4 regions of the Streptomyces sp. NPDC059092 genome follow, and region 4 is predicted to be linked to each of the others. Evidence: riboswitches for the same ligand, from Rfam matches in the RefSeq annotation. Region 4 holds a riboswitch; each other region holds the start of a gene.
The links. Region 4 has a riboswitch for cobalamin ahead of ACFXPL_RS18335 (CbtB-domain containing protein). Riboswitches for the same ligand answer to the same signal wherever they lie in the genome.
Positions count from the first base shown of each region.

Region 1: another riboswitch for cobalamin. It lies ahead of metE (5-methyltetrahydropteroyltriglutamate--homocysteine S-methyltransferase); the one in region 4 lies ahead of ACFXPL_RS18335 (CbtB-domain containing protein).
Region 2: another riboswitch for cobalamin. It lies ahead of ACFXPL_RS02580 (ABC transporter substrate-binding protein); the one in region 4 lies ahead of ACFXPL_RS18335 (CbtB-domain containing protein).
Region 3: another riboswitch for cobalamin. It lies ahead of ACFXPL_RS31530 (cobalamin biosynthesis protein); the one in region 4 lies ahead of ACFXPL_RS18335 (CbtB-domain containing protein).

Region 1 covers NZ_JBHZEJ010000011.1:40,299-45,380, reverse strand. Annotated here, with positions in the region: gene ACFXPL_RS09500 (pyridoxamine 5'-phosphate oxidase family protein) at 1-166, opposite strand, end outside; gene ACFXPL_RS09495 (EF-hand domain-containing protein) at 498-1,034, shown strand; gene ACFXPL_RS09490 (SAM-dependent methyltransferase) at 1,031-1,954, shown strand; cobalamin riboswitch at 2,279-2,477, shown strand; gene metE (5-methyltetrahydropteroyltriglutamate--homocysteine S-methyltransferase) at 2,640-4,958, shown strand; gene ACFXPL_RS09480 (arsenate reductase ArsC) at 4,993-5,082, opposite strand, start outside.
Region 2 covers NZ_JBHZEJ010000002.1:253,252-258,333, reverse strand. Annotated here, with positions in the region: gene ACFXPL_RS02595 (sensor histidine kinase) at 31-1,308, shown strand; gene ACFXPL_RS02590 (hypothetical protein) at 1,301-2,599, shown strand; gene ACFXPL_RS02585 (DNA-binding response regulator) at 2,566-3,258, opposite strand; cobalamin riboswitch at 3,337-3,519, shown strand; gene ACFXPL_RS02580 (ABC transporter substrate-binding protein) at 3,587-4,654, shown strand; gene ACFXPL_RS02575 (FecCD family ABC transporter permease) at 4,891-5,082, shown strand, end outside.
Region 3 covers NZ_JBHZEJ010000076.1:20,208-25,289, reverse strand. Annotated here, with positions in the region: gene ACFXPL_RS31535 (cobyric acid synthase) at 38-1,633, opposite strand; gene ACFXPL_RS31530 (cobalamin biosynthesis protein) at 1,630-2,637, opposite strand; cobalamin riboswitch at 2,674-2,794, opposite strand; gene ACFXPL_RS31525 (hypothetical protein) at 2,914-3,177, opposite strand; gene ACFXPL_RS31520 (anion permease) at 3,190-4,464, opposite strand; gene ACFXPL_RS31515 (class II aldolase/adducin family protein) at 4,605-5,082, shown strand, end outside.
Region 4 covers NZ_JBHZEJ010000028.1:42,059-47,140, forward strand. Annotated here, with positions in the region: gene cbiE (precorrin-6y C5,15-methyltransferase (decarboxylating) subunit CbiE) at 1-498, opposite strand, end outside; gene ACFXPL_RS18320 (TetR/AcrR family transcriptional regulator) at 579-1,307, opposite strand; gene ACFXPL_RS18325 (NAD(P)-dependent oxidoreductase) at 1,443-2,078, shown strand; gene ACFXPL_RS18330 (CbtA family protein) at 2,068-2,898, opposite strand; gene ACFXPL_RS18335 (CbtB-domain containing protein) at 2,944-3,183, opposite strand; cobalamin riboswitch at 3,260-3,384, opposite strand; gene ACFXPL_RS18340 (histidine phosphatase family protein) at 3,401-4,096, shown strand; gene ACFXPL_RS18345 (GlsB/YeaQ/YmgE family stress response membrane protein) at 4,100-4,363, opposite strand; gene ACFXPL_RS18350 (TIGR03086 family metal-binding protein) at 4,493-5,082, opposite strand, start outside.

The sequences.
Region 1 (5,082 bases), on a different contig from region 4:
CACCCCCGGTGATGACGCGGGCGATCCCGGCCCGCGGGTCGTAGGTCACTCCGACGGGCACCAGGTGCGTGGTGCCGTCCGGGCGGCGGGTGGCGAGCAGGCACACGTGCCGCTCCTCCCAGAACGCGAGAAAGGCCGGATCCGCAAGCAGGGCGCGTGATGCCATGGTGGAAGTCTCTCGGTGGAAGTACGGGGAGCGGAGCAGCGGCGGCGGGAGCGGCGCCGCCGTCCGCCGGTGCGTTGACGCGTCGATGCTACGTGCGGAGAACCGGACGCCGATGCCCACGCCGATGCCGGTACCCACCCGGACACCCCGGGGACGGGGCGCCGCAGGCCCGGCGGAACGCCGTCGCTTTCCAGAACAGCGGTACTTCATGCACCGCCCGGCGCATTGCCCTCGTTCGTGTGCACGCGACGGCCTTTCCGTTCCGCCGCGCCCGCCCCGCCCGGATAGTGAGGGGGCAGCGGCCCGAGACCGAAAAGCAGAGGAGAGCGCCATGCGTACCGTTGAGGCGACCCACCGTGTCCACCTCGTCTTCTCGCTGTTCGACGCGGACGGGAACGGCTTTCTGGAGGCCGGCGACTTCGCGCTGATGGGCAGCCGGGTGGTCGGGGCGGTGCCCACGGCCCCCGACGCCAGGAAGCGCGCGCTGCTCGACGCCTTCCACCGGTACTGGACGACCCTCGTCACCGAACTGGACGCCGACGGCGACGGGCGGGTCGGCCAGGAGGAGTTCACCGCCTGTGTGCTGACGCCGGAGCGGTTCGAGGAGACGATCGACGCCTTCGCCGAAGCGTTCGCCGGTCTCGGCTCCCTGGAGGACGACGGCCTCGTCACGCGTCCCGTCTTCGTGGGTCTGATGAGGGGCGTCGGCTTCCAACGGCCCAACATCCACGCCCTGTTCGACGCCTTGGAACCCACGGACGACGACCGTGTCGCGGTGGACGCCTGGGCGGAGGCCATCAGGGACTTCTACCGCCCCGAGAAGGCCGGCATCGCCGGGGACCACCTGACCGCGGGTGTGGTGCTGTGACCCGGTCCCTCGACGGTACGGCCCCGGAGCTGAACCCCGGTGTGGCGCAGGGCGTGGGCCGGACCGCACTCATGGTGGCCGCCGCCCGCGCCATCGAGACCCACCGTCCCGACGCCCTGGCGCGGGACGAGTTCGCGGAGCGCTTCGTCCGGGCGGCGCCGGCCTCGGCCGGCTGGCCGGTCCGGCCGGACCAGGTGCCCGGAGGGGACGCGGACCCGCTCTGGGGCCGCCTCGGCCGGTACTTCGCCCTGCGCACCCGGGTCCTGGACGACCATCTGCTCCGTACGGCGGACTCGGGCGTGCGCCAGGTGGTGCTGCTGGGCGCGGGCCTGGACTCCCGGGCGTTCCGGCTCGGCTGGCCGCCCGGCTGTGTGATCCACGAGATCGACACCGCCGGCATGATGGCCTTCAAACAGGCCGTACTCGACGGGGCGGGGGCCGTCCCCGTGGCCGAGCGCAGACCGCTCGCGGCCGATCTCCGGCTCGACTGGGCGGACGCGCTGACCGACACGGGTTTCGACCCGGCCGTACCGACCGCCTGGCTCGTCGAGGGGCTGCTGCTGTACCTCCCGGCGGCGGCCGAGCGGCACCTCATCGCGACGGTGGACCGGCTGAGCGCGCCCGGAAGCACGCTGGCGTACGAGATCAAGAACCTGGAGGGGGCGGACGTACGTGCCAGTGCGGTCTACACGACGACGAAGGCGCGGATCGACATCGACCTGCCGTCCCTCTTCGACCCGGATCCGCGCCCCGCGTCGGCCGCCGACCTCGCCCGGTGGGGCTGGTCGGTCTCGGTCCGCTCGCCGTTCGACTTCACCCGCCTCCACGGGCGCGGTCCGCTCCCCGAGCCGAACGACGCGCTGGCGGCCAACCGCTGGATCTTCGCGGAGGCGCCCGCCCCGAGGACCGGACACGAATGAGGTCACCGCGGACCGATCATGCCGAGCGGGCGGCGGCGCTCACGTCTCCGGTCCGGTCCCGGCACCACGGCGAAGATGATCCATGGGAGCAGGCCGAGGATCGGACCACCGAGGAGACGGGCGCCGGCCCGTCCAGGCCCGCTACCGGTCGTCACGCCGACGCGCCCCTCCATCCCGCGTCCCCTTCCTCCGGAACGCCGGTCAGGTCCAGGATGCCGCGCTCCGTTCCGCTCCGCGACACGATTCCGTGGCCCATGTCACATTCCGGAATGTGAACGCATTCGGCCAAGGGGGTGTCCACGCTCTAGCCTGGCGGGTGCAGCTGGTTCGCCCTGCCCTCCAGGCAGACGCGTCGTAAGAGGGAACCCGGTGGGAATCCGGGACTGCCCCGCAGCGGTGAGCGGGAACGACCGCCGTCATACGCACTGGATCCGGCCGGATCCGGGAAGCGACGGCCAGTAGGTGTCTGCCTCGGCAGACGTGCCCGCGAGTCCGAAGACCTGCCCGTTGCCCGTACGCGACCGATCGCGTGCGGATATCCCGGTGACCTCGTGGGCGGGTCGGCGTACATACCGGACGGACGAGCGCGCCCGAGGCGCCGCACCGAACGTCGGGTTTCGTCACCCCTTCGCGCTCGCGTCCCGTCCCCGGGATGTTCAGGAGTCATCTCGCGAAGGAGATTTCCGTGACAACGAAGTCCGCAGCCGCGGCAGCACGGGCCACCGTGTACGGCTACCCCCGCCAGGGCCCGAACCGGGAACTGAAGAAGGCCGTCGAGGGGTACTGGAAGGGCCGCGTCACCGCGGAAGCCCTCCGGGAGACGGCGACCGGCCTGCGCCGGACCAACTGGCGGCAGATGGTGGACGCGGGCGTCCACGAGGTGCCGACCGGCGACTTCTCGTACTACGACCACGTCCTGGACACCAGCGTCATGGTCGGCGCCGTACCCGAACGGCACCGTGCGGCCGTCACCGCCGACGCGCTCGACGGCTACTTCGCGATGGCGCGCGGCACGCAGGATGTCGCGCCGCTGGAGATGACCAAGTGGTTCGACACGAACTACCACTACCTCGTCCCGGAACTCGGCCCCGACACCGTCTTCACCGCCGACTCCACCCGGCAGGTCGCCGAGCTGACGGAGGCCCTGACGCTCGGGCACACCGCCCGCCCGGTCCTGGTCGGCCCCGTCACGTATCTCCTGCTCTCCAAGCCGGCCCCCGGAGTCGCGGGCGACTTCGAGCCGCTGACCCTGCTGGACCGGCTGCTGCCCGTCTACGCCGAGGTCCTCGCCGACCTGCGCGCCGCCGGCGCCGAGTGGGTGCAGCTCGACGAGCCCGCGCTGGTCCAGGACCGTACGCGCGCCGAGCTGAACGCCGCCGCCCGCGCCTACCGCGACCTCGGTGGCTCGGCCGACCGGCCCAAGCTGCTGGTCGCCTCCTACTTCGACCGGCTCGGCGACGCGCTCCCCGTCCTGGCGAAGGCCCCGGTCGACGGCCTGGCGCTCGACTTCACCGACGCGGCGGCAGCCAACCTCGACGACCTCGCCGCCGCAGGCGGACTCCCCGGCAAGCGGCTCGTCGCGGGCGTCGTCAACGGCCGCAACATCTGGATCAACGACTACGAGAAGTCCCTCGCCACCCTCGCCACGCTCCTCGGCCTCGCCGCCCGGGTCGACGTGGCGGCGTCCTGCTCCCTCCTGCACGTACCGCTCGACACCACGGTGGAACGGGACGTCGACCCGCAGGTCCTGCGCTGGCTCGCCTTCGCCCGGCAGAAGACCGCCGAGATCGTCACCCTGGCCAAGGGGCTGGCCCGGGGCACCGGCGCCATCACCGCCGAACTCGCCGCCAACCGGGCCGACCTCGCCTCCCGTACGGACTCCGCGCTCACCCACGACCCGGCCGTACGGGCCAGGACCGCCGCCGTCACCGACGCCGACGGCCGCCGCTCCCAGCCGTACACCGAGCGCGCCGCCGCCCAGCGCGCCCACCTCGGACTGCCGCTGCTGCCGACGACCACCATCGGCTCGTTCCCGCAGACCGACGAGTTGCGCACGGCCCGCGCCGACCTGCGCGCCGGACGGACCGACACGGCCGGTTACGAGGAGCGCATCCGCGCCGAGATCGGCGAGGTCATCTCCTTCCAGGAGAAGACGGGGATCGACGTCCTGGTCCACGGCGAGCCCGAGCGCAACGACATGGTGCAGTACTTCGCCGAACAGCTCACCGGCTACCTCGCCACCCAGCACGGCTGGGTGCAGTCCTACGGCACCCGCTACGTCCGCCCGCCGGTGCTGGCCGGGGACATCTCCCGCCCCGAACCGATGACGGTGCGCTGGACCTCGTACGCCCAGTCCCTCACCGACCGCCCCGTCAAGGGCATGCTGACCGGGCCCGTCACCATGCTGGCCTGGTCCTTCGTCCGCGACGACCAGCCCCTCGGCGACACCGCCCGCCAGGTCGCCCTCGCCCTCCGCGACGAGGTCAACGACCTCGAAGCGGACGGGACTTCGGTGATCCAGGTCGACGAACCCGCCCTGCGCGAAACCCTGCCCCTGCGCGCCGCCGACCGCGCCGCCTACCTGGACTGGGCGACCGAGTCCTTCCGCCTCACCACCAGCGGCGTACGCCCGGACACCCAGATCCACACCCACATGTGCTACGCCGAGTTCGGCGACATCGTCCAGGCCATCGACGACCTCGACGCCGACGTCATCAGCCTGGAGGCCGCCCGCTCCCACATGCAGGTCGCCCGCGAACTCGCCGCCCACGGCTACCCCCGCGAGGCGGGCCCCGGCGTGTACGACATCCACTCCCCGCGCGTCCCCGACGCGGCCGAGGCCGCCGCCCTGCTCCGCGAGGGCCTGGAGGCCATCCCCGCGGAACGCCTCTGGGTCAACCCCGACTGCGGCCTGAAGACCCGCGGCTGGCCCGAGACCAGGGCGTCCCTGGAGAACCTGGTCGCCGCCGCCCGTACGGTACGCGGCGAACTGCCCGCGTCCTGACCGAGCGGCACGCGGAGGGCCGGGGCCGGGGCACCTACGGGCGCCCCGGTCCCGGCGCGATCTCGGCGATCAGGTCCTCGACACGCTTCCTGATCTCGTCACGGATGGGGCGTACGGCCTCGAC
Region 2 (5,082 bases), on a different contig from region 4:
CGGGAAATGTGACGGGTGAGACGCCGAGTGGTGCAAGAGGCGAATGAAACGCATGGGACGAACCCCCACCCCTTAGGGGGCCTTCCGGAGAAGAACCAGGACCCACCGCCCCCGCCGGACCCGCACGCCCCCGGTCCTGCCGAACGGGAATTCGTCGCCTTCGCGTTCCGGTACGCCCACCGGATCAGGGTCGTCGTGGTCTGCTCCGGCGCCCTGCTCGCCGTACCGGCCATGCCCGTCGGCTCCATGCCGGCCGCCGCGGCCGTCTCCGCCGGGGTCATCGTCTGGAGCGTGCTGCACTACCGGCTCGCACGGGCGGGCCGACACCCGCGCCGGACCCTCCTCGCCGACCTCGGGGTGCTGAGCGCGCTCTGCCTCACGCAGGCGCTGACCATTCCGGCCGCCCAGACCCGGTACGGCAGCACGTGGGTGCTGGTGGTCGTCAGCATCGTCGCCGTCGCCTACCAGCTCACCCACCCGGCACGGATCGCGCTGCCGCTGGCCGCGCTGCTCGCCGCCGTCGATCTGGCCGGCGCGGTGCTCGACCGTCCCGACGGCTGGACGTACGCGCTGCCCAACGTGGGCTGGCTCTTCGTCCAGACCCTGCTCTGCCAGGGGATGTACCGGCTCGTGCTGCGCGGCAGCAGGGCCGCCGACGCGGCGGGCGCGCGGGCCGCCGAGGCCCGGCGACGGCACGACGTCGCCCAGGCGCAGCGGTCGGCCGAGCGGGAACACCTCGCCACGCTGCACGACACCGCGTGCGCCACCCTGCTGATGGTCTCGGCGCACGGCGGCTCCCTCAGCCCGGACGTGGTCCGCACCCAGGCGGGCAAGGACCTGCGCAGGCTGGCGGCGGAGCGCGCGCCCGCCGGCGAGACGCATGAGACCGACGCGGCACACGAGGAGCACGAGGCGGGCCTGGCCGACCTGACGCGGGAACTGCTCGCCGAACTCGACGGCCACCCCCTCTCCGTACACGCCGCGTTCGGCCGTACGCCCGGCTCCCTGGGCCCGGTCCCGCGCCCCGTCGCCGTCGCACTGCGCGGCGCGCTGGGGGAGGCCCTGCGCAATGTGGCCCGGCACGCGGGTGTCCGGGCCGCGACGGTGACGGCGACCCGGGACGGCGACACCCTCACCGTCGTCGTACGCGACGAGGGCGCCGGCTTCGACCGGGCACGCGTTCCGGCACACCGCCGGGGGCTGGCCCGCTCGATCGCCGAGCGGATGGAGTCGGCGGGCGGCCGGGCCACGATCGTCTCCCGCCCCGGCGAGGGCACGACCGTACGGCTGGAGTGGCCCCGTGTCTGACCGACAGCCAGATGCCACGAGGAAAGCCGCGGTCGACCGCGTCGACGCCGATCCGCTGACCGACCGGATCGCCCGGGACATGCGCGCCGGGCTGCGCGTGGCCGGGCTGTTCATCCTCACCGCCGTGCACCTCGGGCTCGCCCTGCCCGCCCTGCTCGCCAGCCTGCGCGGCTACGACCAGCCCTGGGTCCAGCTCTTCGCGTTCACCCTGCTGACCCTCCTCATCATGGCGGACGCGCTGCTCGGCGCCGACGGGCGCGGCCGACCGCTCCCGTGGGTGGTGCTCGGCCTGACCTGCACCGTCGTGGCGTCGACCGTCGCCACCAGCCGGCTGCCCGTGGAGGAGTTCATCGGGACCCCGCACTGGACGTTCCTGGAGATCGGCTGGTTCGGGGTGCTGCTGCTCTTCGACGCCGGGCTGGGGCCGACGCTCGTCTTCATCGGCGGCCATCTCGCCGTCACCCTCGCGCAGTTGCTGCTCGCCGGGGTACCGACCCGGCAGGCGGCCTCCGGCATGGCCGTCAGCGCCCTGGCCATCTGCACCTTCCAGGTCGCCGCCGCGATGCTGGCCCGCTCGCTCGGGGAGTGCGCCGCCGCGGCGAGCGCCACGGGGCGCGAACAGGAGCGTGTCCGTACGGAGGCCGCCGTCGCCGCCCAGGTCCACGCCGACCAGCGGGCCCGCTACGCCGAACTCGGCCGCTCCGTGCTGCCGTTGCTGACCGGGCTCGCCGACGGTTCGCTCGCACCGGGGGACGGGACCGTACGGCGCCGCTCCGCCGTCGAGGCAGCCCGGCTGCGGCGGCTCTTCGCGGAGCGCGACCACGCGCACGATCCGCTGCTCCACGAACTACGCGCCGGTATCGACGTCGCCGAACGCCACGGCGTCGACGTCCAGCTCGCCGTGCGCGGGGCCTCGACCCCGGTGGACCGGCGGCTGCGCCGCGCGCTCACCGAGCCGGTGCTCGCCGCACTCGCGACCGCCGAGCGCAGCGCCCGCGCCACGGTCGTGCGCGGCGGCGGCCTGGTGCGGGTGAGCGTCATGACGGACAGTCCGCTCACGGCGCTCACGGCGCTGGCGGAGATCCCCGAGCAGGCCGAGTACGGGGTGCGGGTGCGTACCGTACGCAGCGAGGGGCGGCTGCTGGTCGAGGCGTCCTGCGTCCTCGACGCCCCGGCGGACGGCATGACCCCGGCCGCGAGCACCGTTTCGGGCGGCGGCGCCGGCGACGCGCTCGCCGCCGTCCCCGCCGCCCGGGGTCACAGCTCGTCCAGCGACGTCAGCCCGTCCTGAATGGCCCGCGCGACCAGGTTCGCCTTGGTCGTCGCGGGCCGGCCCGCGTTGGCGTACTTGATCCGTACCCGCTCCAGATAGGTGTTCACCGTACGGACCGAGAGGCCCAGGCTCGCCCCGACCATGGCCTTGGACTCCGACTGGAACCACTCCAGCAGCACCTCCACCTCGCGCGGGGTCAGCGCGGGCCGCCCCTTGCGCGCGTCGCTGCCGAACGCCCCGGCCAGCGCGGGCGGTGTGTAGGGGCGGCAGTCGGCCGCCGCCAGGGTCGCCGCCATGAGGTGCCGTTCGCCCTCGGCCTTCGTGAGGTAGGTGAACGCGCCCAGATCCAGGCAGGTCAGCGCGGTCTCCTGGCTGTCCTGCATGGTGTAGACGATCACCTGCCGCTCCCGCGCGACCAGCTGCCGCAGCTCGGGGTAGGCGGGCAGCCCTGCCGACCTGCCTGGGCCGAGCTGGAGGTCCAGCACCACCACATCCGCGTCCCGGCCGGGTCCGCTCGTCGCCACCGACAGGTCGGGCCCCTTGGCGGTCACCGTGATCGGCCGCTCCGAGGCCGCGTACCAGGACTCGATGCCCGCGAGGACCACCGGATGGTCGTCGATGAGGGCGACGTTCACGGGATCGCTCACCGGGTCGCTCACAGGCGCGGTTTCGGGCATCCCTCATTGTCCGTCGCGCCGGGCCGCCGCCGGGCGGAAAGCGCCGGAAAGTGCCGCAGTAGGGCGGAAAACCGCCTGTGATAGCTTGCCGAGGCCAGTCGAACCCATGTACGTGGGTCAGGGAATCCGGTGCGAATCCGGAGCTGACGCGCAGCGGTGAGGGCGACGGGCGGGGCATCGGCCACTGGACGGAAGTCCGGGAAGGCGCTCCCGTCCGGATGACCCCGAGTCCGAAGACCTGCTGGCGGCCTCCGTCCGCGTCCCGTGGCGGGGGAGCACCGTACGACCGGGCTCCGCGCATGGGCCCTCGACGCAGAGGAACGACTCCGTGCCGATCGCACGTCTTGCCCGCCCCACCGCTCTTCTCCTCGCCGTCGGCACCCTGCTGCTGACCGGCTGCGGCGGACAGGGAACGACCGCCCAGGACAGCGCTCCGGGGGCCGGGTCCGGGGATGCCGGGAGCGCCGGCCATCCCCGTACCGTCATCAACTGCGGTCAGAAGGTACGGATCGACGCGCCGCCCGCGCGGGCCGTCTCGCTCAACCAGGGCACCACGGAGATCATGCTCTCCCTCGGCCTCGGCGACCGGATGGCCGGCACCGCCACCTGGACCGACCCGCTGCCCGAGGGCCTGGAGAAGGAGAACGCCAAGGTCGAGCGGCTGGCCGACAACGGCCCCTCCTTCGAAAAGGTCCTGGACGCCGAGCCCGACTTCGTCGCCTCCTCCTTCGAATCCACCCTGGGCAAGGGCGGCGTGGCCACGCGCGCGCAGTTCGAGAAGCTGGGCGTGCCGACGTACGTCTCCCCGTCCGACTGCGCCAAGGACAACACCGGCGCCACCGACGGATCGCGCGCGAAGCCGCTGACCATGGAGGACATGTACGGCGAGATCCGCGATCTGGCCACGGTGTTCGACGTCGAGGACCGGGGCGCCACGCTCATCAAGAACCTGAAGGACCGGATGAGCAAGGCGGTCGCCGGGATCGACGCGAAGAAGGCGAAGGACACCACCTTCCTCTACTGGTTCGCCAACTCAGAAGCCCCCTACATGGGTGGCTGCTGCGGCGCGCCCGGCATCATCACGGGGGCCGTCGGCGCGAAGAACGTCTTCGACTCCACCCATGACGAGTGGCCCCAGATCAACTGGGAGACGGTCGCCGACCGGAACCCCGACTTCCTGGTCGTCGGCGACCTCTCGCGCAAGTCGCAGACGGCCGAGACGGCGGCGAAGAAGATCGAGTTCCTGGAGACCAACCCGGCCACCAGGAACATGGACGCGGTGAAGCACCAGCGGTACGTCCGGCTCAGCGGCCAGGCGCTCAACCCGAGCATCCGTACGGTGGAGGGCGTCGAGCGGGTGGCGGCGGCGCTGCGCGCGTACGCGCCCGCCAAGTGACCACCGCCGAGCGGGACACGCCCCCGGAGCCGGCCACGACGATCGAGCGGGACTCGGCACCGGAGTCGGCACCGGAGTCGGCACCGGAGTCGGCACCTGAGTCTGAGCCGCCGGCGCCCGCCGTGCCGGGCGCGGTCCCGCCCCCGGCCGGCCGGTTCCGCCGGGTCCGGACGGCGGCCTGGGCCCGCCCGGTCGGCTGGGCCTGCGCCCTCGCCGCGCTCGCGGTCTCCGTCGCCGTGGCGATCACCATCGGGCCCGCGGACATCCGCGTCGGCGACGTCTGGTCGGTCGTCGCCGCGCACCTGGGCTGGGGCGAGTCGCACCTCACCGCGATCCGCGACGGCATCGTCTGGAACCTGCGGCTGCCGCGCACCCTGCTCGCCGCCGTGTGCGGCGCCGGGCTCGCGGTGTGCGGCGCGATCATGCAG
Region 3 (5,082 bases), on a different contig from region 4:
AATGACGCATCGATGACCGGGCGGCGTTCCACGGTGCTCACGGGGCCCCCGGAGGGATGAACGGCAGCCCGGCAGGGGCGCCCTCCTCGATCAGGCGCAGCAGCGCGGCCGTGTCCGCGTGCTCCTCGACGAGGTCCGCGAGCAGGTCGAGCTGTTCCTCGCGCAGTGCGCCGAAGCTCGTTCCGGGCGCGGGCACGAACCGCCGGCCCGCCGCCCGCGCCACCTCCGTCAGGAACCGCCGCCGGAACGCGTCGCTCTCCAGCGCCCCGTGCCAGTGCGTGCCCTGGACGGCCCCGGACCGGCAGCCGTCCAGGGCCCGCCCCTCCGGATCCGTGACGAAGGCGTCCCCGCCGCGCACGTCCGCGACGCCGTGATGGATCTCGTACCCCTCGACCCGCTCGCCGAGGGCCACCCCGGCCGGCCGCGCGAGGGTCTTCTCCCGCTCGAACCTGACCCGTACGGGCAGCAGTCCGAGCCCGGCCACCGAGCCCGCCCGGGACTCCACCTCGTCGTCGATCCGCTCGCCGAGGATCTGGTAGCCGCCGCAGATGCCCAGCACGGGGCGGCCCTCGGCGGCCCGCAGGGCCAGCGCGTCGGCCAGCCCGCGCTCCCGCAGCCACGCCAGCGCCCGCACCGTGCCGCGCGTGCCCGGCACGATCACCAGGTCCGCGTCGGCCAGCTCCTCGGGACGGTCCACGAACCGCACCACGACCCCGGGCTCCGCCGCCAGCGCGTCCACATCGGTGAAGTTCGACATGAGCGGTACGGCGCAGACCGCGACCCGCAGCACGTCCTCGCCGTACGGGGGAGCCACCACCGACTCGCGCACGGCGCCGCGCAGCGAGACCCGCAGCCCGTCCTCCTCGTCGATCCCCAGACCGTGCCGGAAGGGCAGCACCCCGAGCGTGGCCCGCCCGGTCAGCCCGCGCAGCATGTCGAGCCCCGGCTCCAGCAGCGAGACATCGCCCCGGAACTTGTTGACGAGATACCCCGCGACCAGCGCCTGGTCCTCCGGGCTCAGCAGCGCGGTCGTCCCGAAGAAGGAGGCGAAGACCCCGCCCCTGTCGATGTCCCCGACCACGACCACCGGCAGCCGCGCGGCCCGCGCGATACCCATGTTCACGATGTCGGTGCGGCGCAGATTGATCTCGGCCGGGCTGCCCGCGCCCTCGCAGATCACGGCGTCGTACGTGGACCGCAGCTCCTCCAGGCACTCCAGCACGGGCCCGAGCAGCGCCTCCTGCCGGCCGCCGTGCAGCGCCTTCCCGGGGGCCGGCCCCCCGGACCCCCCGAAGAATCCACGGGCACTCAGCTCCCCGACCGGCTTGCCCATCAGCACCACCTGGCTGCTGCGGTCGCTGCCCGGCTTCAGCAGCACGGGGTTCATCAGCGCGGTCGGCTCCACCCGCGCGGCCTGCGCCTGCATCGCCTGGGCGCGCCCGATCTCCGCGCCCTCGCGCGTCACGAACGAGTTCAGCGACATGTTCTGGCCCTTGAACGGCGCGACCTTCACGCCCCGGCGCACCAGCCAGCGGCAGATCCCCGCCGTGACGACGCTCTTGCCCGCGTCGGAGGTCGTGCCGGCGATCAGCAGCCCTCCGCCGCGCCCCGCACGCCCGCTGTTCCGGCTCATCCACGCCTCCTGGTGGTCCTGATCCCGCGCACCGCGCCGTACCCGAGACGGGCCGTGACGCAGGCCGCGAGGGCGAGCACGTTGACCCGGCGGGCCAGCCGTACGGCGCGCTCGATGTCCGGGACCCCGACCGGGCGTCCCGTGCCGTTCAGGACGGGGCGGTGCTCCACGCGCCCGCCGTACGCGAGCGTCCCGCCGAGCCGTACGCCCAGCGCCCCGGCGAACGACGCCTCCACGGGGCCCGCGTTGGGGCTCGGGTGCCGGTGCGCGTCCCGCCGTACGGCCCGCAGCGCGCCGCGCCCGTCCTCCCCGGCGACGACGGCCAGCGCGGCGGTCAGCCGGGCCCCCGGCCACCCCACGACGTCGTCGAGACGGGCCGACGCCCAGCCGAACCGGCGGTAACGGTCGCTCTTGTGACCCACCATCGCGTCCAGCGTGTTCACGGCGCGGAACCCGACGAGCCCCGGCGCCCCGGCGACCGCGCCCCACACCAGCGCGCCCACGACGGCGTCGGAGGTGTTCTCGGCGACGGACTCCACGACGGCGCGCGCGATCTGCGCCTCGTCCAGGGAGTACGGATCACGGCCGCACAGGTTCGGCAGACGTTCCCGGGCGCCTTCGAGGTCCCCGGCGGCCAGCGCCGCGCCGACGGCCCGCGCCTCGCGGCCCAGCGAGGCGCCCCCGACCACGGCCCAGGTGGCCGCCGCGGTCAGCGCCACGGAGGCGGCGGGGTGACGGCGTACCCCGGCGGCGGCCAGTGCCGCGGCCCCGGCGGCGCCTCCGGCGCAGACCATGGTGTGCAGCGCGCCCCAGCCTCGGTGGTCGCGCCACAGCGCGCGCTCGACGGCCCCCGCGGCCCGGCCGAAGGCGGCCACCGGATGCCCCCGGCGCGGATCGCCGAACAGCCGGTCGCCCAGGAGGCCGAGGGCGGCGCCGTACGCGAAGACCCGCTCGGCGGCAGGGGCGGCTGAGCCGCCGCGCGCGGCGGAACCGCAGCCAGGCATGGCGAAGTGTCCTCACTCAGGGTCCGCGCCCCGGTTCGACGTTCGTAGTGCGACGGCGAGAGTTCCTGGCTCCTGGAGGCGAGGCTCACAGTGACAGTGGCGGGACCGCGCCGGATTCGCACCGGCTTCCTCTGCTGCCGTCGTCAATGGCCCCGGAAGTCCACCACGCTCCGCAACACCCGTCAACTCATCCTTGACCTGCGACGGGACAGTGTGCGGAGCCCCACATCGGACCGGTCGGCCGATGCGGGGCTCCTGTGCGGACCGCGGTCGGGGTCAGGCCACGATGAGGCTGATCCCGTACGCGACGGCCCCGACGCAGAGCGCGAAGCACAGGTAGGCGCCGGCGCGGGCCGCGAGCGGCGCGGGTCCGGTGGCGGGTGTGGAGGCGGCGGCCGAGGTTCCGGCCGGGCCCGGTGCCGCCGTGGATCCCCGCTTGGCGAGGCCCACGATGCCCAGGGTGAAGAGGCCCACGAGGGCGACGGTCGCCACCAGGCTGACGCCGAAGACGGAGCCGAGTGCTGCCCAGTCGATGTTCATAGGGTCGCTTCCTTACACCGTGGCGGGGCGGGCCGGTTCGGCCTGGTCCGGGGCGGTGGCCGCGGGGGCCGGGATGGTGGTCGAGAGGTCCTGGCCGGCGGCGCCCGCCGGGGGAGGCGGGGTGACGGCCGCGATGGCGGTGGTCACCACTCCGGCCGGCTCGGCGGTGAGGCCCGTGCCGGCGGCGGGCTCGGCGGTGACGTTGGTGTGGTCGACCGGACGGCGGCGCGAGGCGAGCCAGATCCCGGCGGAACCGGCGACCAGCAGGACCGCGACGACGACGATGCCCCAGGCGCCCTGGCCGGTCAGGAACTCGGCGCCGGCGGCGACCAGCCCCGCGGCCGGCAGCGTGAGCCCCCAGGCGACGAACATCCGGGTCGCCGTGGACCAGCGCACCACCCCGCCCTTGCGGCCGAGCCCCGCGCCCATCACGGCGCCGGAGCAGGACTGTGTGGTGGAGAGCGAGAAGCCCAGGTGCGAGGAGGCCAGGATGACCGTCGCGGCGCTGGTCTGGGCGGCGAAGCCCTGCTGCGGCTGGAGGTCGGTGAGGCCGGTGCCCATGGTGCGGATGATGCGCCAGCCGCCGAGGTACGTGCCGAGCGCGATCGCGATGCCCGCGGAGACGATGACCCACAGGGGCGGGTTGGAGCCGGGGGCGAGGACACCGCCGGTGACCAGGGCGAGCGTGATGACGCCCATGGTCTTCTGCGCGTCGTTGGTGCCGTGGGCGAGGGAGACGAGCCCGGCGGAGGCGATCTGCCCGACCCGGTAGCCCTTGGCGGTGGCCTTGTCGTCCGTGGCGCGGCCGATCCGGTACGTCAGCTTCGTCGCCAGCAGGGCGGCGAGGCCGGCGACCACGGGGGCGGCGAGCGCGGGGATCAGGACCTTGGTGACGACGACGCCGCCGTTGACGCCGGAGGCGCCGACGGACATCAGGGTGGCGCCGATCAGCCCGCCGAAGAGCGCGTGGGAGGAGCTGGACGGGAGTCCGAGCAGCCATGTGAAGAGATTCCACAGGATGGCGCCGACGAGCGCCGCGAAGATCACTTCTGTTCTGATGCCCTGTTCGTTGATGAGCCCGCCGGAGATCGTCTTGGCGACCTCGACGGACAGGAACGCGCCGACGAGATTCAGGACCGCGGACATACCCACCGCGACCTTGGGCTTCAGAGCGCCGGTCGAGATGGTCGTCGCCATCGCGTTGGCGGTGTCGTGGAAACCGTTCGTGAAATCGAACACGAGAGCTGTCACGATCACAATCGCGAGCAGCAGCGTGATGTGTTCCATTGACCCAGGACCCAGGCAATCGTTCGACGTCGGTGGCCACGGTGAACGTAGGGAGTCAGGGTGAACGGAAGATGAACTGGGTGGGTCCGCACGGTGACCCACCCGGTGGAGATGTCCGCGACGCCTGGCAGGATCGGCGTATGACGGATGAGCGGACCGGCGAACACGGTGAACGGACCGGCGGGCAGGGCGAATCGGCGGTCGGGCGGGGCGCCCTGGAACGGGCCTGGGCGGAGCTGGTCGACACCGCCCGCAGAACGGCCGCGGAGGGGCTGGTCGTCGGCACCTCCGGCAATGTCTCCGTCCGGGTCGGCGAGCTGGTCCTCGTCACCCCGAGCGGAGTCCCGTACGACCGGCTCGCACCCGGCGACGCGATCGCGGTCGACCTCGCCGGACGGCAGGTCCTCGGCACTCTCACGCCCACCAGTGAACTCCCCCTGCACCTGGCCGTCTACCGCGACACGCCCGCGACCGCCGTGGTCCACACCCACGCCGTGCACGCCACCGCGGTCTCCACCCTGGTCACCGAACTCCCCTTGATCCATTACATGGCGGCGGCCCTCGGCGGCCCCGTCCGCGTCGCCCCGTACGCGCTGTACGGCTCGGAGGAGCTGGCCC
Region 4 (5,082 bases):
CGGCCCGTAGCCGCGCGCGCGGAGCAGCGCCGCCACCTCGGCGGGCGTCGCGGCCCCCGCGCTGAGCACGAGCACCCGGCGGCCGTCGTGCAGCGCGGCGGTGAGGCGGTCGGTGGGACGGCCGACGAGCGTGACGACCTCCGCGTCCTCCACCGGCCAGCCGAGCCGGGCACAGGCGTACGAGACGGACGAGGGATGCGGCACCACGCGCAGCGCGGCGGCTCCGACGACCTCACCGAGCGCGCGCCCGATCCCGTAGAACATCGGGTCCCCGCTGGCCAGCACCGCGATCCGGCGCCCGGCGTGCGTGGCGAGCAGTCCGGGCACGGCGGGGCGCAGCGGTGAGGGCCACGCCACCCGCTCCCCCTGGCACTCGCCGGCCGGCAGCAGGCCGAGCTGCCGGTCCCCGCCGATCACCACGTCCGCGCGGCGCAGCGCCTCCCGCGCCTCGCCGGACAACCCGGCCCAGCCGTCGGCGCCGATCCCGACCACGGTCACCGGTGTACGCGAGGCGGAATCAGGGGGCGGGACACTCACTGCCGTACACCTCTGAACTGGGAGAAGACCGGCCTCGCACTCTACTGTCCGCCCGCCTGCGGCCCCGCGACGGGTGCCCCCGGCCCCAACTCCAACCCCGGCCCCGGCCGCTGCTCCGGTCCGGACGGCGCGATGCCCGCCAGCAGCGCCCGTACCGTCTCCCGCGCGAACTCCGCCTCGTCCGCCGGGCGCACCACGCCCTCCGGGGGGTCCGGGGCGAAGAACAGGTCGAGGAATGCCCGGTGGAAGCAGGCGCCGATCAGGAGCATCGCCGCGGCGTCGGGGTCGATGCCCGCCGACACCCGGCCGCGTTCCTGTTCCGCGCGCAGATAACCTGCCAGGCAGTGGGTCGCCTCCTGCGGGCCCGCGCCGGTGAGGTCGAGCTTGGCGCGGTGGGCCACGAGCAGGCCGGGACTGGCGAAGAGCGAGGCCGCCATCGGCAAGGAGCGCCGGTAGAAGAGGACCGCCACCCGGGCCACCTCCTCCAGATTCCCGGCCACCTCCCCCGTGCCGACGCGCCCGGGCAGCCGCGCCAGCGCGTCCGTGAAGCGCGGGGCGCGCTCGTGCAGGACGCGGACGAAGATCTCCTCCTGGCCGCGGAAGTGCTTGTAGAGCGTCGCCTCCGAGCAGCCGGCCTCGCGCGCGATCTGCTTGGTCGTCGTACGGGTCAACCCGACGCTGCCCATCAGGTGCGCCGCCGCGTCAAGGATCCGCGAGCGGGTCAGGGCGCCACCGGTCAGGGGCGGCGGGGAGGCGGCTTCTTCATCCATGGCGTCCATGGCAGGGATCGTACTGATTTCGTTTCATCGAGTGAGTGAGCGTTCACTCACTCGGGTAGGGGCCCACATACGGAACGGATCGGTCCCCGTGCGGAACGGATCACAGAGCAGCGGAAGGGAAAGGCCATGAATCTCGCGGTGCTCGGCGCCACCGGTGGTGTCGGGCGGCAGATCGTCGTCCACGCCCTGGCGGACCGCCACAAGGTGAAGGCGGGTGTACGGGACCCGGCGCGGATAGGCCTCGCGGACGAGAACCTGACGGTCGTCCGGGCGGACGCCCTCGACGCCGCCTCGGTGGGGGAGGTCGTCGAAGGGGCCGACACCGTGCTCTCCGGGGTGGGCCCCGCCGCCCGCCACGACCCGGCCAGGCCCGCGTCCACCTCGGCGCGGGCGACGGTCGAGGCGATGTCGGCGGCCGGGGTGCGGCGGCTCGTCGTGGTGAGCGCGGCGCCGCTGAACCGTACGGGCGTGGCCCAGACCTGGCTCGCGCACCGGGTGATCACACCCATGATGTGGGCGCTCCTCAGGGAGGTGTACACCGATCTGGAGCTGATGGAACGGACCCTGGCCGACAGCGATCTCGACTGGACGTCGGTACGGCCGCCCCGGCTGACGAACGGCGCGGGCCGGGGCATCTACCGGCACGCGATCGACGCGGGCCCGCCCGGCAACCGCATCGCCCGCGCCGATGTCGCCCGCGCCATGCTCGACTTCATGGCGGCGCCGGAGACGGTACGCCACGTCGTGGGCGTCAGCGAGTGACCTCCCCCACGGCCCCGGCGGCGGCCGGCACGGCATCGGAGGCGGAGGCGGAGGCGGCAGCCACCCCCGGCCGGAGCGCCCGCTCGGCCAGCGCGCCGAAGATCAGCCCGAAGGCCGTCCACAGCAGCGCCTGCACCCCCAGCGACGCGAGCCTGAACTCCCAGAGCAGCGCGGCGGGGAAGGACGCGGGAACGGCGTCGGTGTTGGCGGGCAGCACCAGACAGGCGACGGCCACCACGGCCACGTAACCGCCACCGGCGGCGAGCGACGCGTTCCAGTTGCCGAGCCGCGGCGCCAGCCGCCGGCCCGCGATGACGGCGACGACCGCCAGCAACACGCTGAGCAGGATCATCAGGAAGAAGAGCGTGGTGCGTCTGCCGATGGTGTCGGGGTTGCCGACGGCGGGCGGCGCCGCCGGATACTTCAGGAACGGCACCAGATAGACGGTGGTGAAGGCGGCGCCCGCGACCAGCGCAGCGGTCGCCCGTGGCCCGAACCGGCCGATCCTGCCCAGGCTCACGGCGAAGACCAGCGAGGCGATACCGCCCAGGGCCACGCCGTACACCAGTACGCCGGTGGCAAGTCCGAACGTCGACTGGACGGGCCTGCTGACCAGTTCCTCTTCCTCCTCCTCGGGCGCGGCGGAGTCCCCCGCCGCGCCGTGTTGATGCGCCGGGGCGGACCTGCTCTCCTCCTGCGCGATGGAGTCCCGTACGGACGGCTCACCCGCGAAGTAGGCCAGCGCGAAGGCGAACAGCCCGGCCAGCACGCCCGCGACCATGCCGCGGACCAGGAGGATTCTGACGGTGGAGGCATGCATGCGCGTATATCTCCGTACTCTCCGTGCTCCGTGATCGCCGTCAGGTCAGTGGCAGGGGAAACCGAGCAGATGACGGCCGTCGTGCACCCACTCGTGCACTCCGGCGCCGGAGATCACCGAGGTGGCGCCCTGTTCGGCGCCGACGAAGTAGAGCAGCACCAGCATCAGGGTGCCGACGAAGACCGCCCACGGCAGAACGGCGCGCAGCGGCAGCGGAGCCGGTACGGCGGCGGTGGACGAGGTGGGCGCGACGGCCCCGGTCGTAGACGCTATGGACGAAGCCACGGCACATCCTCCTTGGGGAACTCGCGTCCCGTTGCATGGAGCTCGAACGACGGCCTTCGGGTCTGACTCACCGGGCCCCCGCCGCATGGCACGCGGCCGGTACCCCGGCATACAGTGGCGCGACCGTGCCGGAATCTCACCGGACTTCCGTCTCGCCGTCGTGGATATCGACGTGAAGGTACCGCGAACCGGCAGACGGGCCAAGGGGGCCCTTCTCATGACGATCCGCGTGCTGCTCATCTCACCCGCCATGGGACCGGCCCTGCGCGCGGCCCGCTTCGGCGAGGAACCGCCGGAAGGCCCAGACCCCGAGGCACCCGGGAACAGCCCCGGACCGGACACCGCCGAGGACAGCTCCGGAACGGACAGCGCCGTGGACAGCCGCGCCGTCGACGCCGCCGGGGTGCGCCGGACCGAGGCCGTACGGGAGGACTTCCTCCGCACCGCCCGTACCGCCGCCCTGTACGTCTCGCCCTCGCCCCGCTGCCGTACGACCGCCGGCCTGCTCGGCCTGGACGCCCGGCCGCTGCCGGACCTCGCGCCCTGGGCGATGGGCCGCTGGCGGGGCAGGACCCTCGACGAGGTCGCCGCCGCGGAACCGCGGGAGGTGGGCGCCTGGCTCACCGACCCCGCCGCCGCGCCGCACGGCGGGGAGTCCCTGCTCACGCTCAACGCCCGGGTCGGCCGGTGGCTCGACACACTGAGCCCCGACGAGCCCCGCGTGGTCGCCGTGGCCGAACCGGACATCGTCCGCGCCGCGGCCGTCCACGCCCTCGGCGCACCCGCCGGCGCGTTCTGGCGGTTCGACGTACGGCCGCTGACCGCCACCGAGTTCACCGGGCGGGACGGCCGCTGGAACCTGCTCGGCGGCCGTCCGCTCGCCGGCGAAGAGGCCGCCGGGCAGGAAATCTGAGGGTCAGCCGCGGCCCTTGGCGCGGTCCAGCGCGGCCACGCCCACGGCCGCCAGGCCGACCTGGATGATCAACTCGATCCAGTCGAAGCCCTTGGTGTCCGCGACGCCGAACGCCGCCGCGACAAACGTACCGACCAGCGCGGCGACGATACCGACGCCGATGGTCCACAGCACCCCGATGCGCTGGCGCCCAGGCACCACGAGCCGCCCGAGCACGCCGATGACGATGCCGACGACGATGGCAACGAAAATGCCGGAAATCTCCATGTCCCCTCCTCGTTCGCCCACTTACCGCCGAAAGCGGTACTCGCGGAACGTGTGCCCGCCCTGGGAACGTCGAATCCTCGCCGCCGCCCGCAGCCCCCACGGCCCCAGGCCCGCACGCCCCGGGGGGACTTACGGCCGCGGCGTCCAGCCCGGGTCGCGACCCGTCAGCGCCAGCAGCACATCGAACGGGGCGGCGTCCGGCGCCACCGCCACCGGATCCCCGAACACCCCCATCCGCCGGGCCGTCGGCGCCAGCGCCCCGAACTCCGCCAGCAGCACCCCGACGAGCGCCGCGTCCGGCTCGTACGGCAGCCCCGTCGCCCGCGCCAGGTCCCACGCGTGCACGGTCAGATCCCCGAGCACCATCGACCCGACCGTCCTGGCCGGCAGCCCCATCGCCCCCGACGTGCCCTCCTCGGCGCCCGGCGCGTCCCACGCCGCCACGAGCCGCGCCGTCTCCTGCGCGAACCGCTCGCGCCACTCCCCCGTGAGATGTTCGGGAGCGGCGCCGAAGTCGGCGTCCCGCTTCGCGGCGAGCGCCTGGAAGTTCACGACGACCTGGAAGAGATGGTCCGCGAGGGCGTGGACGTCGTACGCGGCGCACGGCGTCGGCGCGCCGAGCTGGTCGTCGCGGATGCCCCGGACGACGGGGACGGCACGGCCGGCCGCCGTCCTCAACAGTGTGCTGATCCTGGTACCGGTCTCGGTCTCGGTCTTGT